DNA from 2 places in the Enterobacter sp. ECC-175 genome. Region 2 is predicted to be linked to the other one. Evidence: predicted binding sites of a transcription regulator. Region 2 holds the regulator's gene; the other holds the start of a gene.
What was found. The regulator CRP, encoded in region 2, controls carbon source genes, mostly activating them, when cyclic AMP is high. The targets are predictions, from matches to a motif close to ATGTGANNNNNNTCACAT.
Positions count from the first base shown of each region.

Region 1: the regulator CRP is predicted to act here: its motif matches at 4,701-4,718, upstream of deoC (deoxyribose-phosphate aldolase).

Region 1 covers NZ_CP143776.1:1,260,867-1,267,496, forward strand. Annotated here, with positions in the region: gene V1599_RS05965 (DUF1328 domain-containing protein) at 93-254, shown strand; gene V1599_RS05970 (patatin family protein) at 377-1,429, shown strand; gene V1599_RS05975 (TatD family hydrolase) at 1,429-2,214, shown strand; gene V1599_RS05980 (YjjW family glycine radical enzyme activase) at 2,203-3,063, opposite strand; gene V1599_RS05985 (YjjI family glycine radical enzyme) at 3,038-4,585, opposite strand; gene deoC (deoxyribose-phosphate aldolase) at 4,848-5,627, shown strand; gene deoA (thymidine phosphorylase) at 5,737-6,630, shown strand, end outside.
Region 2 covers NZ_CP143776.1:198,451-205,080, reverse strand. Annotated here, with positions in the region: gene ppiA (peptidylprolyl isomerase A) at 1-21, shown strand, start outside; gene V1599_RS01110 (putative adenosine monophosphate-protein transferase Fic) at 127-711, shown strand; gene pabA (aminodeoxychorismate synthase component 2) at 742-1,305, shown strand; gene V1599_RS01100 (aspartate aminotransferase family protein) at 1,392-2,612, shown strand; gene V1599_RS01095 (YccS/YhfK family putative transporter) at 2,628-4,715, opposite strand; gene crp (cAMP-activated global transcriptional regulator CRP) at 4,773-5,405, opposite strand; gene V1599_RS01085 (OsmC family protein) at 5,715-6,119, shown strand; gene V1599_RS01080 (phosphoribulokinase) at 6,185-6,630, opposite strand, start outside.

The sequences.
Region 1 (6,630 bases), 1.1 Mb from region 2:
CGAAATAACAACGACACTTGAATACTGCGCCGGTGAGGTGCCTGAGCACTCACGTTTAGCGGCCGACATTAACTATGGTAAAGGAGAGGCTTATGTTTCGTTGGGGCATTATATTTCTGGTTATCGCGTTAATTGCCGCCGCATTGGGCTTTGGTGGACTGGCAGGTACAGCTGCATGGGCAGCTAAAATTGTCTTCGTTGTCGGTATTATCCTGTTCCTGGTCAGCCTGTTTACGGGTCGACGCCGTCCGTAGCGATACGCTCATTGAAAACAATACTTCAAAGCCAGTCCATGCGACTGGCTTTTCTTGTTTGAGTAATCGTACCTGAGTGCGGTACTGTGTCTTCACAGAACAATAAAAACAGGAAAGCAGAGGTGGGGCAGCGAATACCCGTTACGCTCGGAAATATTGCGCCGCTCGCGCTAAAACCGTTTCACGCAGGCCAGCTTGCGCTGGTATGTGAAGGCGGCGGACAGCGCGGCATTTTCACGGCCGGCGTGCTGGACGAATTTATGCGCGCGCAATTTAACCCGTTCGATCTCTATTTTGGCACCTCTGCCGGGGCGCAAAACCTGTCTGCCTACGTCTGCAACCAGCCCGGCTACGCCCGAAAAGTCATCATGCGCTACACCACGGCGAAAGAGTTTTTCAATCCTGTGCGCTTCGTGCGCGGCGGAAATCTTATCGATTTAGACTGGCTGCTGGATTCCACCTCCAGCCAAATGCCGCTGGCGATGGATACGGCGGCGCGACTTTTCGATACCGGTAAAGCGTTCTGGATGTGCGCCAGCAAAGGCGATGATTACTCCCCCAGCTATTTTTCACCGCAGAAAGAGAACTGGCTCGATATTATCCGCGCATCAAGCGCTATTCCCGGCTTTTACCGTACGGGCGCGCTGCTGGAGGGGATCAACTATCTGGACGGCGGCATTAGCGACGCGGTGCCCGTGCAGGAAGCGGCGCGCCGTGGCGCAAAAACCATTGTGGTGATCCGCACGGTGCCTTCGCAAATGTATTACACCCCGCAGTGGTTTAAGCGCATGGAGCGCTGGCTGGGCGACAGCAGCCTGCAGCCGCTGGTGGACATCGCCCATCGGCACGAGTCCAGCTACGGCGAGATGCAGCGTTTTATTGAAAAACCGCCGGGCAAGCTGCGTATCTTTGAAATTTATCCGCCAAGGCCGCTGGTCAGCATGGCGCTCGGCAGCCGTTTACCCGCGCTGCGCCAGGATTATAAAACCGGTCGGCTGTGCGGACGCTATTTCCTCGCGACGGTGGGCAAAATGCTGGCAGCACAGCCGCCGATTCGCCGGCATAAAACGATCATTACGCCGCCCGCCGTCGTGGCCAACGACGTGCTCGACGTGCCGCTGGTGGATGTGGCACAGGCAAACGACACCGCGTTTGATAACGAGGACCTGGCGTAATGCACCGCTTTGTCGACACCCACTGCCATTTTGACTTTCCGCCGTTTACGGGAGATGAGCCGCACAGCATCGTCCGCGCGGCGCAGGCGGGGGTGCGGGCCATCATTGTACCGTCTGTTCAGGCCGACAGGTTCGAGCGCGTGCTCGATCTCGCCCGGCATCACGATGCGGTATTCGCGGCGCTGGGGCTGCATCCGATCGTCATTGAGCATCATCATGATGGGGATATCGACAGGCTGGATGACGCGCTGAAAAAGCCGAACAGCAAGCTCGTCGCCATCGGCGAGATCGGCCTCGATCTCTACCGGGACGATCCGCAGTTTGAGCGTCAGCAGGCGATCCTGGATGCGCAGCTTCGGCTGGCAAAGCGTCACGATCTGCCGGCGATCCTCCATTCCCGCCGTACGCATGACAAGCTGGCGATGCACCTTAAACGCCAGAACCTGCCGCGCACCGGCGTCGTGCACGGCTTTTCAGGCAGCCTGCAGCAGGCGCAGCGGTTTATTGAACTCGGCTACAGGATTGGCGTGGGCGGGACGATCACCTATCCCCGCGCCAGCAAAACCCGCGACGTCATCGCGCAGCTCCCTCTCTCGGCGCTGTTGCTGGAAACCGATGCGCCGGATATGCCGTTAAGCGGCTTTCAGGGCCAGCCTAACCGCCCGGAGCAGGCGGCGCGCGTGTTTGCTGAACTGTGCGAACTGCGAAAGGAGCCGGAGGATGTGATTGCCGATGCGCTGCTCGAAAACACCCGCGCAACGTTCGGCATCACGCTAAAGGTATAGCGCCGGACGAAGCACCGTAATCTGCTGTTTTTCAAGCGCCCGCGCCAGCGGCTCCACGTCATCCGGCGTGGCGCTGCGCCATGACGCCGCCTCGCCGTAAACCCCGTGCGCGTGAAAGGCGTTAATGCGCACCGGAATGCTCCCAAGCGCGCGGATAAACGCCGCCAGGGCGGGAAAATGGTCCATATAATCACACCGCTCAGGAATCACCAGCAGCCTCAGCTCGGTAAGGCGCTGGCGTTCGGCCAGCCAGCGTATGCTCTGCTTAATCTGAGGATTGTCGCGCCCCGTCAGGAAGCGGTGGTGCTCATTGCCCCACGCCTTGAGATCCAGCATCGCCCCGTCAAGCACCGGAAGGAGTTTCTGCCAGCCGGTTTCGCTCAGCAGGCCATTGCTGTCCACCAGGCAGGTTAAGTGGCGCAGGGCAGGGTCGGCTTTGATCGCTGAAAACAGGGCGATCAAAAACGGCAGCTGGGTTGTCGCTTCGCCGCCGCTCGCGGTGATCCCTTCAATAAAGGGCGAGGCCTTGCGGACCTGCGCGAGGATCTCCTCGACGCTGTAGCGCTGCGCCATGGGCGTCGCCTGCTGCTGGCACAGATGCAGGCAGGTATCGCACTGGTGGCAGAGGCTCTCCTGCCACCAGACGCGGCCGGCCTGCACGTTTAGCGCATCGTGCGGGCAGTGGGGAACGCAGTCGCCGCAGTCGTTGCAGCGGCCGATCGTCCACGGGTTATGGCAGGTTTTACAGCGCAGGTTGCACCCCTGCAGGAACAGCGCCAGGCGGCTGCCCGGCCCGTCCACGCAGGAAAACGGGATAACCTGACTAACTAAAGCGCATCTGCTGTTCATGGCTCACCACTCGCGGCTGTCGCTCCAGAATGCGGGTATTGCGCGCGGCCTCCTCGCCGAGCCAGGTGGTGTTAGTGCGTGACCCCGCCTCGCGGTACTTCTCAAGATCCGACAAACGCACCATGTACCCGGTCACGCGTACCAGATCGTTACCGGCGACGTTAGCGGTAAACTCGCGCATCCCGGCCCTGAACGCGCCCAGGCAAAGCTGGACGACGGCCTGCGGGTTGCGCTTAACCGTCTCTTCCAGCGTCAGAATGTCGCTGATCCCGGCGTGGTAATACTGATGGTGTGGCGCAACGGCCAGCAGGTGGCTGATGGGATCGGGCTCATCGCCATAGGGCAGGCGCGCGCCCGGCGTGGTGCCTGAGTCGGAGCTGATCCCCGACTGGGCGTGCAGCATCGCCCGCTGCTTCCAGCCGTGTTTTACCGGCGTTTTGTCGACAAACGTCGAGAGCTGTTCGCTGATGCGATAGCCCAGCGCGTTCGCCCGTTCGTCCTTGCCGTAACGTCCTTCGATACCTTCCTTTTCGCACAGCGTATTGACCGCTTCCGCGAGGCCGTACATGCCAAACATCGGCACGAAACGATCGGCGTCGATCAGCCCCTCTTTCACCAGGAAGCTATTCTCAAAGAAGCCGGACTGCTGATAGAGGAAATCGCAGCGGGCATCGATGATGGCAATCTGCTGCTGGCAGTAGTGCGGCAGGGCGCGAGTGAAGAAGTCCTCGATGGATTCGCTGCGCTCGGCAATCGCCTTCAGATTGAGGCGCACCAGGGTGCTGCCGCCGCCCGCGAGCGGCAGGGAGTTGTAACAGCTAACCACGCCGTAGCGTCCTTTTGTGAAAATTTTATCATTCACAGGGCCATTAGAAACGTGCGGTTTACTGCATTCACATATGTTATTAGCGACGTTTAGCAGCAGATCGTCCGGCGTGACCTGTGGGTCATAGATAAAGGTCAGATTGGGTGCAACCTGCTTAAGCTCAGCATCGGCGCTGAGAATGGCGCGCGTGACGGGCGTATCTTCCGGGCCGATGTTGGCGTGCATAAAGGCATCCGGCAGCGTGCGGTCCAGGTAGCGCCAGAAACGTTTTATTCGGCTATCGATTTCTTCTTGTGTTAGAATTTTAACATACGGCTGCAGCAGTGCATCCAGATGGCCCAGGTACACCGGCATGGAGGTAACGGAGGGAACATGGTGGTAGAGGATGGTGAGCAGCGACAGCGCGTCATCAAGATCCTGCGCCCCCTCCAGCTCCAGCCAGTCTGAACCGTTCGCGAGGAATTTGGCGTAGTCCGGCAGCACGTAGCGCGGCTTGTAGGGGGCGTGTCCCTCGTACATATCGCAGATAACGCCTTCGTCCAGCGCGGCGCGGGCTGCGGCCGGGAGCGCCGGGTAGGGGAGGTTGTCTTCCGCTTCCAGCGCCAGCAAATGACGCTTCTGCTCGGGGCTCAACGTCGGGCTTGTCACAATTTGCTGGCAACGTTGCTGCATGTCATCGGGGCTGGCGTGGGACATATTCGCTTCCTTTATCGTTCTGCGGATGATGCCGAGAATTTTAAGAAGCGATCCCGTCGGGGCTATTGATCCCACAGGGGTAACCGCTGTTTTAGGCAGCCGTTATCGGGTTAAAATTTGACGTCGATCTCATTACAGTAATGCAAATTTGCATGAAGTTTTCATTAACTGTGATGAATGTCGAAGTGTGAGTGCGGCTGGATGTTAGAATAGTCACAGACCGCAAGGTGAAATTTATACGGCGATGCCGTTGGAGAATGTTATGACCGATTTAACCGCAAGCAGCCTGCGCGCGCTGAAGCTGATGGACCTGACCACCCTGAACGATGACGACACCAATGAGAAAGTCATCGCCCTGTGCCATCAGGCGAAAACCCCCGTCGGCAACACCGCTGCCGTCTGCATTTACCCGCGTTTTATCCCTATCGCGCGTAAAACCCTGAACGAGCAGGGCACGCCGGACGTGCGTATCGCGACCGTGACGAACTTCCCGCACGGTAACGACGACATCGAGATTGCGCTGGCAGAAACCCGCGCGGCGATTGCCTACGGTGCGGATGAAGTTGACGTAGTGTTCCCGTACCGCGCGCTGATCGCCGGCAACGAGCAGGTAGGTTTTGACCTGGTGAAAGCGTGTAAAGACGCATGCGCCGCGGCAGACGTGCTGCTGAAAGTGATCATCGAAACCGGCGAGCTGAAAGAAGAAGCGCTGATTCGCAAAGCATCTGAAATCTCCATCAAAGCCGGCGCGGACTTCATCAAAACCTCTACCGGTAAAGTGCCGGTGAACGCGACGCCGGAAAGCGCGCGCATCATGATGGAAGTGATCCGCGATATGGGCGTATCAAAAACCGTTGGCTTCAAACCGGCGGGCGGCGTGCGCACCGCGGAAGACGCGCAGCAGTTCCTGGCGATCGCGGACGAACTGTTCGGCGCCGACTGGGCCGATGCCCGCCACTACCGCTTCGGCGCATCCAGCCTGCTGGCAAGCCTGCTGAAAGCGCTGGGTCACGGCGACGGTAAGAGCGCAAGCAGCTACTGATTGTCAGCCAATGCCGGATGACGCTTCGCTTATCCGGCCTACAGGGTCGTAGGGCGGGTCAGCGTAGCGCCACCCGCCACAATTCCCCCGATTCCGCATGGAGGTTACCGTGTTTCTCGCACAAGAAATTATTCGTAAAAAACGTGATGGTCATGCATTAAGCGACGAAGAGATCCGCTTCTTTATCAACGGCATTCGTGATAACACCATCTCTGAAGGGCAGATTGCCGCCCTGGCGATGACCATCTTCTTCCACGATATGTCGATGCCTGAGCGCGTGTCGCTGACCATGGCGATGCGAGATTCAGGAACCGTGCTGGACTGGAAAAGCCTCAACCTTAACGGCCCGATTGTGGATAAACACTCCACCGGCGGCGTGGGTGATGTTACCTCGCTGATGCTTGGCCCGATGGTGGCCGCCTGCGGCGGTTACATTCCGATGATTTCCGGGCGTGGCCTGGGCCACACGGGCGGTACGCTCGACAAGCTGGAAGCCATTCCGGGCTTCGATATCTTCCCGGACGACAGCCGCTTCCGCGACATTATTAAAGACGTTGGCGTGGCGATTATCGGCCAGACCAGCTCGCTTGCTCCGGCAGACAAGCGTTTTTACGCGACGCGTGATATTACCGCCACCGTAGACTCCATCCCGCTGATCACCGCCTCGATTCTGGCTAAAAAGCTGGCGGAAGGCCTGGACGCGCTGGTGATGGACGTGAAGGTGGGCAGCGGCGCGTTTATGCCAACCTATGAACTTTCTGCCGCACTGGCGGAAGCCATTGTGGGCGTCTCCAACGGTGCGGGCGTGCGTACGACCGCTCTGCTGACCGACATGAACCAGGTCCTCGCGTCCAGCGCCGGTAACGCCGTCGAAGTGCGCGAAGCCGTGCAGTTCCTGACGGGCGAATACCGCAACCCGCGTCTGCTCGACGTCACCATGGCGCTGTGCGTTGAGATGTTAATCTCCGGCAAGCTGGCCAAAGACGACGCGGAGGCGCGCGCC
Region 2 (6,630 bases):
TCCGCAAAAGTTCTGCCGTAATCCCCCTAACGCGGGCGACGTCCTGCCCGCGTCATCCCCCTTCCTGCGAAAGCGCGTTTTGCCGCTTATACTTGTGGCAAACGGACATCTTCAGGGAGGCGTTAAGTGAAAAAACTCACCGACAGGCAAAAATCCCGTCTCTGGGAGCAGCAGCGTAGCGTCAATTTTCAGGCCAGTTGTCTTCTTGAAAAAGGCCATGGTCCTTCAGAGCCCGACATCGAGACGCTGGAGCTTGGGCCTTCTGCGCCCGGCCTGCCCCATCTGTGCCTCATCCACCGCCATTTATATCGCAGAGAAATGAAGCAGGCAGGCGAGTTCCGTACCGACGATATTTCTAAAGGCGACATTCCCTTCTGCCATTTCGAATACATCGAGAAGATGGGAAATGAGCTGATGGCCGATCTGGAAGGCGACAAGTATCTGGTCGGCCTTGAAAAAGACGCATTTGTTGAGAAAATTAGCCACTACTACTGCGAAATCAACATGCTTCACCCGTTCATCAGCGGTAACGGCATCGCCCAGCGCGTCTTCTTTGAGCAGCTGGCGATCCACGCGGGCTACGCGCTGGACTGGCGGGATATTGACCCCGAGCGCTGGGTCGCGGCGAACCGCAGCGGCGCAACGGGCGATGTGAGGGACCTGAACGCCATCTTTGCCAAAGTAGTGAGCGACGCGCGGGAAACTGAGTAGAATAGGGCGGCCTTTTTTTCTGGAGCCGCCATGATCCTGCTGATTGATAACTACGATTCCTTCACCTGGAACCTTTACCAGTATTTTTGCGAACTCGGCGCCGAGGTGGTGGTGCGTCGCAATGACGAGATCGCGCTCGCCGATATCGACGCGCTGGCCCCGCAGAAAATCGTCATCTCTCCGGGGCCGTGTACGCCGTCAGAATCCGGCGTTTCGCTGGACGCTATTCGCCACTATGCGGGCAGGCTGCCGATTCTGGGCGTTTGCCTGGGCCACCAGGCCATCGCGCAGGTCTTCGGTGCCACCATCGTGCGCGCCGCGAAGGTGATGCACGGTAAAACCTCACCGATTACCCATACGGGCGCGGGCGTCTTTGCGGGGTTAAATAACCCGCTGACCGTGACGCGCTACCATTCTCTGGTCATTGACCCGCCGACGCTGCCCGCCTGCTTCGAGGTGACCGCCCGAAGCGAGACGCAGGAGATCATGGGCATCCGTCATCGGGAATGGGATCTCGAAGGGGTTCAGTTCCACCCGGAAAGCATTCTCAGCGAGCAGGGGCACCCGCTGCTGGCGAATTTTCTCAATCGCTGAATATCTATTGCCTTGCTGTGATTTTTTATGCATATTTTGTGATTATATTTTCACAATCTCTGTGACATAAAATGGATGGGCATGACATGGCAACTGAACAACCCGCAATTACCCGCGCAACATTCGACGAAGTGATCCTGCCGGTTTATGCACCGGCCGAGTTTATCCCGGTGAAGGGAAAAGGCAGCCGCGTGTGGGATCAGCAGGGCAAAGAGTATGTAGATTTTGCGGGCGGCATTGCGGTGACGGCGCTGGGCCATTGCCATCCTGCGCTGGTAGAGGCGCTGAAAACCCAGGGCGAAACCCTGTGGCACACCAGCAACGTCTTTACCAACGAGCCTGCGCTGCGCCTGGGGCGCAAGATCGTTGATGCGACCTTCGCCGAGCGCGTGCTGTTTATGAACTCCGGCACCGAGGCCAACGAAACCGCCTTCAAGCTGGCGCGTTATTACGCCTCCACCCGCCACAGCCCGTACAAAACCAAGATTATCGCCTTCCATAACGCCTTCCACGGCCGCTCGCTGTTCACCGTATCCGTTGGCGGCCAGCCGAAATATTCCGACGGCTTTGGCCCGAAACCGGCAGATATTATCCACGTGCCGTTTAACGATCTGCACGCGGTGAAGGCGGTGATGGACGATCACACCTGCGCGGTCGTCGTCGAGCCGATTCAGGGCGAAGGCGGCGTGACGGCAGCCACGCCGGAGTTCCTCAAAGGGCTGCGCGCGCTGTGCGATGAGCACAAGGCGCTGCTGGTGTTTGATGAGGTCCAGTGCGGAATGGGCCGCACCGGCGATCTCTTCGCCTATATGCACTACGGCGTGACGCCGGACATTCTGACCAGCGCCAAGGCGCTCGGCGGCGGGTTCCCGGTGAGCGCGGTGCTGACCACTCAGGAGATCGCCTCCGCGTTTCACGTCGGCTCCCACGGCTCCACCTACGGCGGTAACCCGCTGGCCTGCGCCGTGGCGGGCGCGGCGTTCGACATCATCAATACGCCGCCGGTTCTGAGCGGCGTAAGCGCGAAGCGCGAGCAGTTTGTGAAGCACCTTCAGCAGATTGACGCGCAGTACGACGTGTTCAGCGAGATCCGCGGCATGGGGCTGCTGATCGGCGCCGAGCTGAAGCCGCAGTACAAGGGCCGCGCGCGCGATTTTCTGCATGCCGCCGCCCAGGAAGGGGTGATGGTGCTCAACGCCGGGCCGGACGTGATGCGCTTCGCGCCGTCGCTGGTGGTGGAAGAGAAGGATATTGCAGACGGGTTAGTTCGGTTTGCCGCAGCGGTCGGGAAGATCGTCCGGGGATAATCTCACGCGACACACTCAGTACGGCGTGCGTTTTAAAATGCGCGTTAACCAAATCCCGTGATGCGGGCGCTGGCGCCATGCCACCGACGAAATGGTGTGCATGGTGTTCAGGTGGCCCAGCACGCGCTGCAAATGCTGCTCCAGGGTGCTCATCGGCCCGTGGGTCAGCGTTTCCGGCGCTTCCAGAATGTTTGAATCCCCCGACTCGCCCGGCGCATCATACTCCAGCCGCTGCTGACAGCGCTGCAGGCCAATTTCACATGATTGCAAATAGCGCTGCGCCAGATCCGGCGTCAGCATCGTGTGCTCGCGCGCCAGCGTGGTCATGGCGTTGATATGCTCAACGATAAACTGGCTGTGCGTCACCCATAGCCTCATGTCGGCGAGATAGTGCGAGTTAAAGCCCGGCTCCTGCATCGCCTGATTAAGGGAGTTGAACAGGGCGTTGTGCGCCTGATTGACCCGCATGCGCTGATACGCCAGCGGCGAAGGCTGCGGATCGTTGCTCAGGATTAAGCGGATGGCATCCTGGTCGGCTTCGAGCGCGTCGTGGGCGTTCTGGCGCAGCAGCCCGCTCTGCCACTGCGGCCACAGCCAGACCATGCCGCCGAAGGCGATCAGGCAGCCAATCAGCGTATCAACCAGCCTGGCGACGATAAACTGCTCGCCGTTGAGCGTGAGCAGCTGCAGGGTATACACCGCGGTCACCGTAAAGCCGACCATCGCCCAGCCGTAGTTTTTGCGGATGATCAGGTAGCTCACCAGCGTAACCACCAGCATTCCCGCCAGCGTATACCCTTCCGGCACGTGGAAGTGCAGCGTTACGCCCGCAATAATTAGCCCCGCCATCGTGCCGCCCGCCCGGTGCAGAATGCGCACGCGCGTCGCCCCGTAGCCGTTTTGGGTAACAAACAGCACGGTCATGAGGATCCAGTACGGCTTCGGCAGGTGCAGCGCCATGCCCATCAGGCTGGCGATGCTCAACATCACGCTGATGCGCGCGGCGTTGCGCAGGGCGGCGGATTTAAGCGACAGATAGCTTTTCAGGGCGGGCAGCAGCGGCAGGCGCTTCTGCTTGTCGGCCATCAGGTCGCGCGGGTAGAGCGGGCGCTGCGTGCGCAAAACGCGGGCGATGCGGCTGAAGTGCCATGCCGCGAACTGGCCGACCGGGTTATCAGGATGCTGGCGGGCAATTTTCTCCAGCGCGCCGAGCTGCTTTTCCATGCTGAAGCGCGTGGGAAAGCGGTGATACAGAATGTCGTCAGCCAGCACGCGCAGGCGCGCCGAAACCGTCTGCGCGTTCCAGCGGATCACCGCTTCCGCGTGGCTGCGCTCGACCAGCTTCTGCACCTCCTGCGGGTGGTGCAGGCTCACGGAGATATGCTCCTGCAGATCCAGCCCCACCTGGAAGATGCGCAGCAGCCGCTTGTACTCGTGGTTTTTATTCGCGGCGAGCATGTGCAGCTGCTGGTAGCACTGGCTGATGAGATCGACCACCTTCTGCTGGCGCGTCAGCAGTGGCGGCAGGGATTTTTCCGGGTCGGTATGCTGCGTGAGCAGGGTGTATTTGGCTTCGCAGTAGTCGGCCAGCTGAACGTAGAGCAGGCTCAGGGATTCGCGCAGCGGCTGTTCCCGCCACAGCCAGAACCAAAACCAGTTGAATACGCCGTACCACAGCGTGCCGAGGGCGTAGATCAGCAGCGGCTCCCATACCGGCATATTGCCCGCGAGGCTTAGGGTGAAAATGGCGGCGATCAGCGAGGCGGGCAGCAGGCGGGCGTGCAGCGAACTGATTTCAGCGGTAACGCCGAGCGTCATCGCCAGTACGGTTAAAATCAGCGGCAGTGGAATATCGCGCGCCAGCAGCAGCTGAACGGCGAGGCTACAGCCGGCAAACAGGCTGCCGCCAACGATCAGGCGTTTGAAAAAGCGCTTGTGCGGCGTGTCCAGCCCGGCAATGTTGCAGCAGGCGGGCACCAGGGAAAACAGCAGCCCCTGCTGGAGATGTCCAAGAATGAGGCCAATGGCCACGGGCAGGCACAACACCAGCGTTTGTCGCAGTGCGTAGTTTACTTCCGGGTGATAGATCAGCCTGCGCCACATGGGGGATAGAGACAAAAACGGCGTGACACCCTGCGGTGGCACGCCGTTTGACCGGAATTAACGGGTTCCGTAAACCACGATGGTTTTACCGTGTGCAGAGATCAGGTTCTGATCTTCCAGCATTTTTAGAATACGACCCACCGTTTCACGGGAGCAACCGACGATCTGACCAATCTCCTGGCGGGTAATTTTAATTTGCATGCCGTCAGGGTGGGTCATGGCGTCTGGCTGTTTCGCCAAGTTCAGCAGGGTCTGTGCGATACGACCGGTGACGTCGAGGAAGGCGAGGTTGCCCACTTTTTCAGACGTAACCTGCAGGCGGCGCGCCATCTGCGAAGAAAGACGCATCAGGATGTCCGGGTTAACCTGGATCAGCTGACGGAACTTTTTGTAAGAAATTTCAGCCACTTCACATGCTGTCTTTGCACGAACCCAGGCGCTACGTTCCTGGCCTTCTTCAAACAGGCCCAGTTCACCGATGAAATCGCCCTGGTTCAGATAAGAAAGGATCATCTCTTTCCCTTCTTCATCTTTGATCAGCACTGCCACCGAGCCTTTAACGATGTAATACAACGTTTCCGCTTTTTCACCCTGGTGAATCAGCGTGCTCTTTGATGGGTACTTATGAATGTGGCAATGAGACAAGAACCATTCGAGAGTCGGGTCTGTTTGCGGTTTGCCAAGCACCATGCGCTGTTATCCTCTGTTATAAGCTGTCTCCAGAGCCATACGTTGCATCCTGACTCTGGGTTTGCAATCGAATTCTTACCCATACCTGGGAAGTCGGCCGTCTAATGTGTCGCAGCCAGTAAAGTTTGATGTCCTCTGCATACATGTGTAACGTCAATGTATTACTGTAGCATCCAGAGTGTTTTAGCATAGCTTTTGCCGCGTGTCTCCTGGTGTCTCGCTTCAGCATGATGCAGGTCGCCTTCCGTTGCGAGAAATGTAACGCGCGCGTAATCTGTCACCAAAAATGCAACGTTGGAGTTAATAAATATGCAAGCGCGTGTGAAATGGGTCGAAGGGCTAACCTTCCTGGGCGAGTCCGCTTCCGGCCACCAGATTTTGATGGACGGTAACTCCGGCGATAAAGCGCCAAGCCCGATGGAGATGGTGCTGATGGCGGCAGGCGGATGCAGCGCGATTGACGTGGTGTCTATCCTGCAGAAAGGCCGTCAGGAGGTGACCAATTGCGAAGTGAAGCTGACGTCGGAACGTCGCGAAGAGGCGCCGCGCCTGTTCACGCACATCAACCTGCACTTTATCGTCACGGGCAAAGAGCTGAAAGACGCGGCGGTGGCGCGCGCGGTTGACCTGTCCGCTGAGAAGTACTGCTCCGTGGCGCTCATGCTGGAGAAAGCGGTGAACATTACCCATTCATATGAGGTGATCGAAGCGTAATGTCGGGGCATCGCGCCTGTTGATGCCCACACTCTAGCCCTCTCCCACGGGGAGAGGGAATATGCTCACGCGATCTGCTTGCCTTCCATCAGCCGCTGCACCAGCGGCGTCATGATTAACTCCATCGCCAGCCCCATTTTCCCGCCCGGAACCACCAGTGTGTTCATATGAGAAATAAACGAACCCTGCAGCATCGCCAGCAGCCACGGGTAATCAATCCCTTCCAGATTGCGGAAATGGATCACCACGAAGCTTTCGTCCAGAGAAGGAATGCTTTTCGCCGCGAACGGGTTGGAGGTGTCTACCGTCGGCACGCGCTGGAAGTTGATGTGGGTGCGTGAGAACTGCGGCGTCAGGTAGTTGATGTAATCTTCCATGGAGCGCACCACGGAGTCCATTACCGCCTCGCGCGAGTGCCCGCGCTCGCTGATGTCGCGGGTGAGCTTCTGGATCCACTCCAGGTTGACGATAGGCACCACGCCGACCAGCAGGTCAACGTGGCGCGCCACGT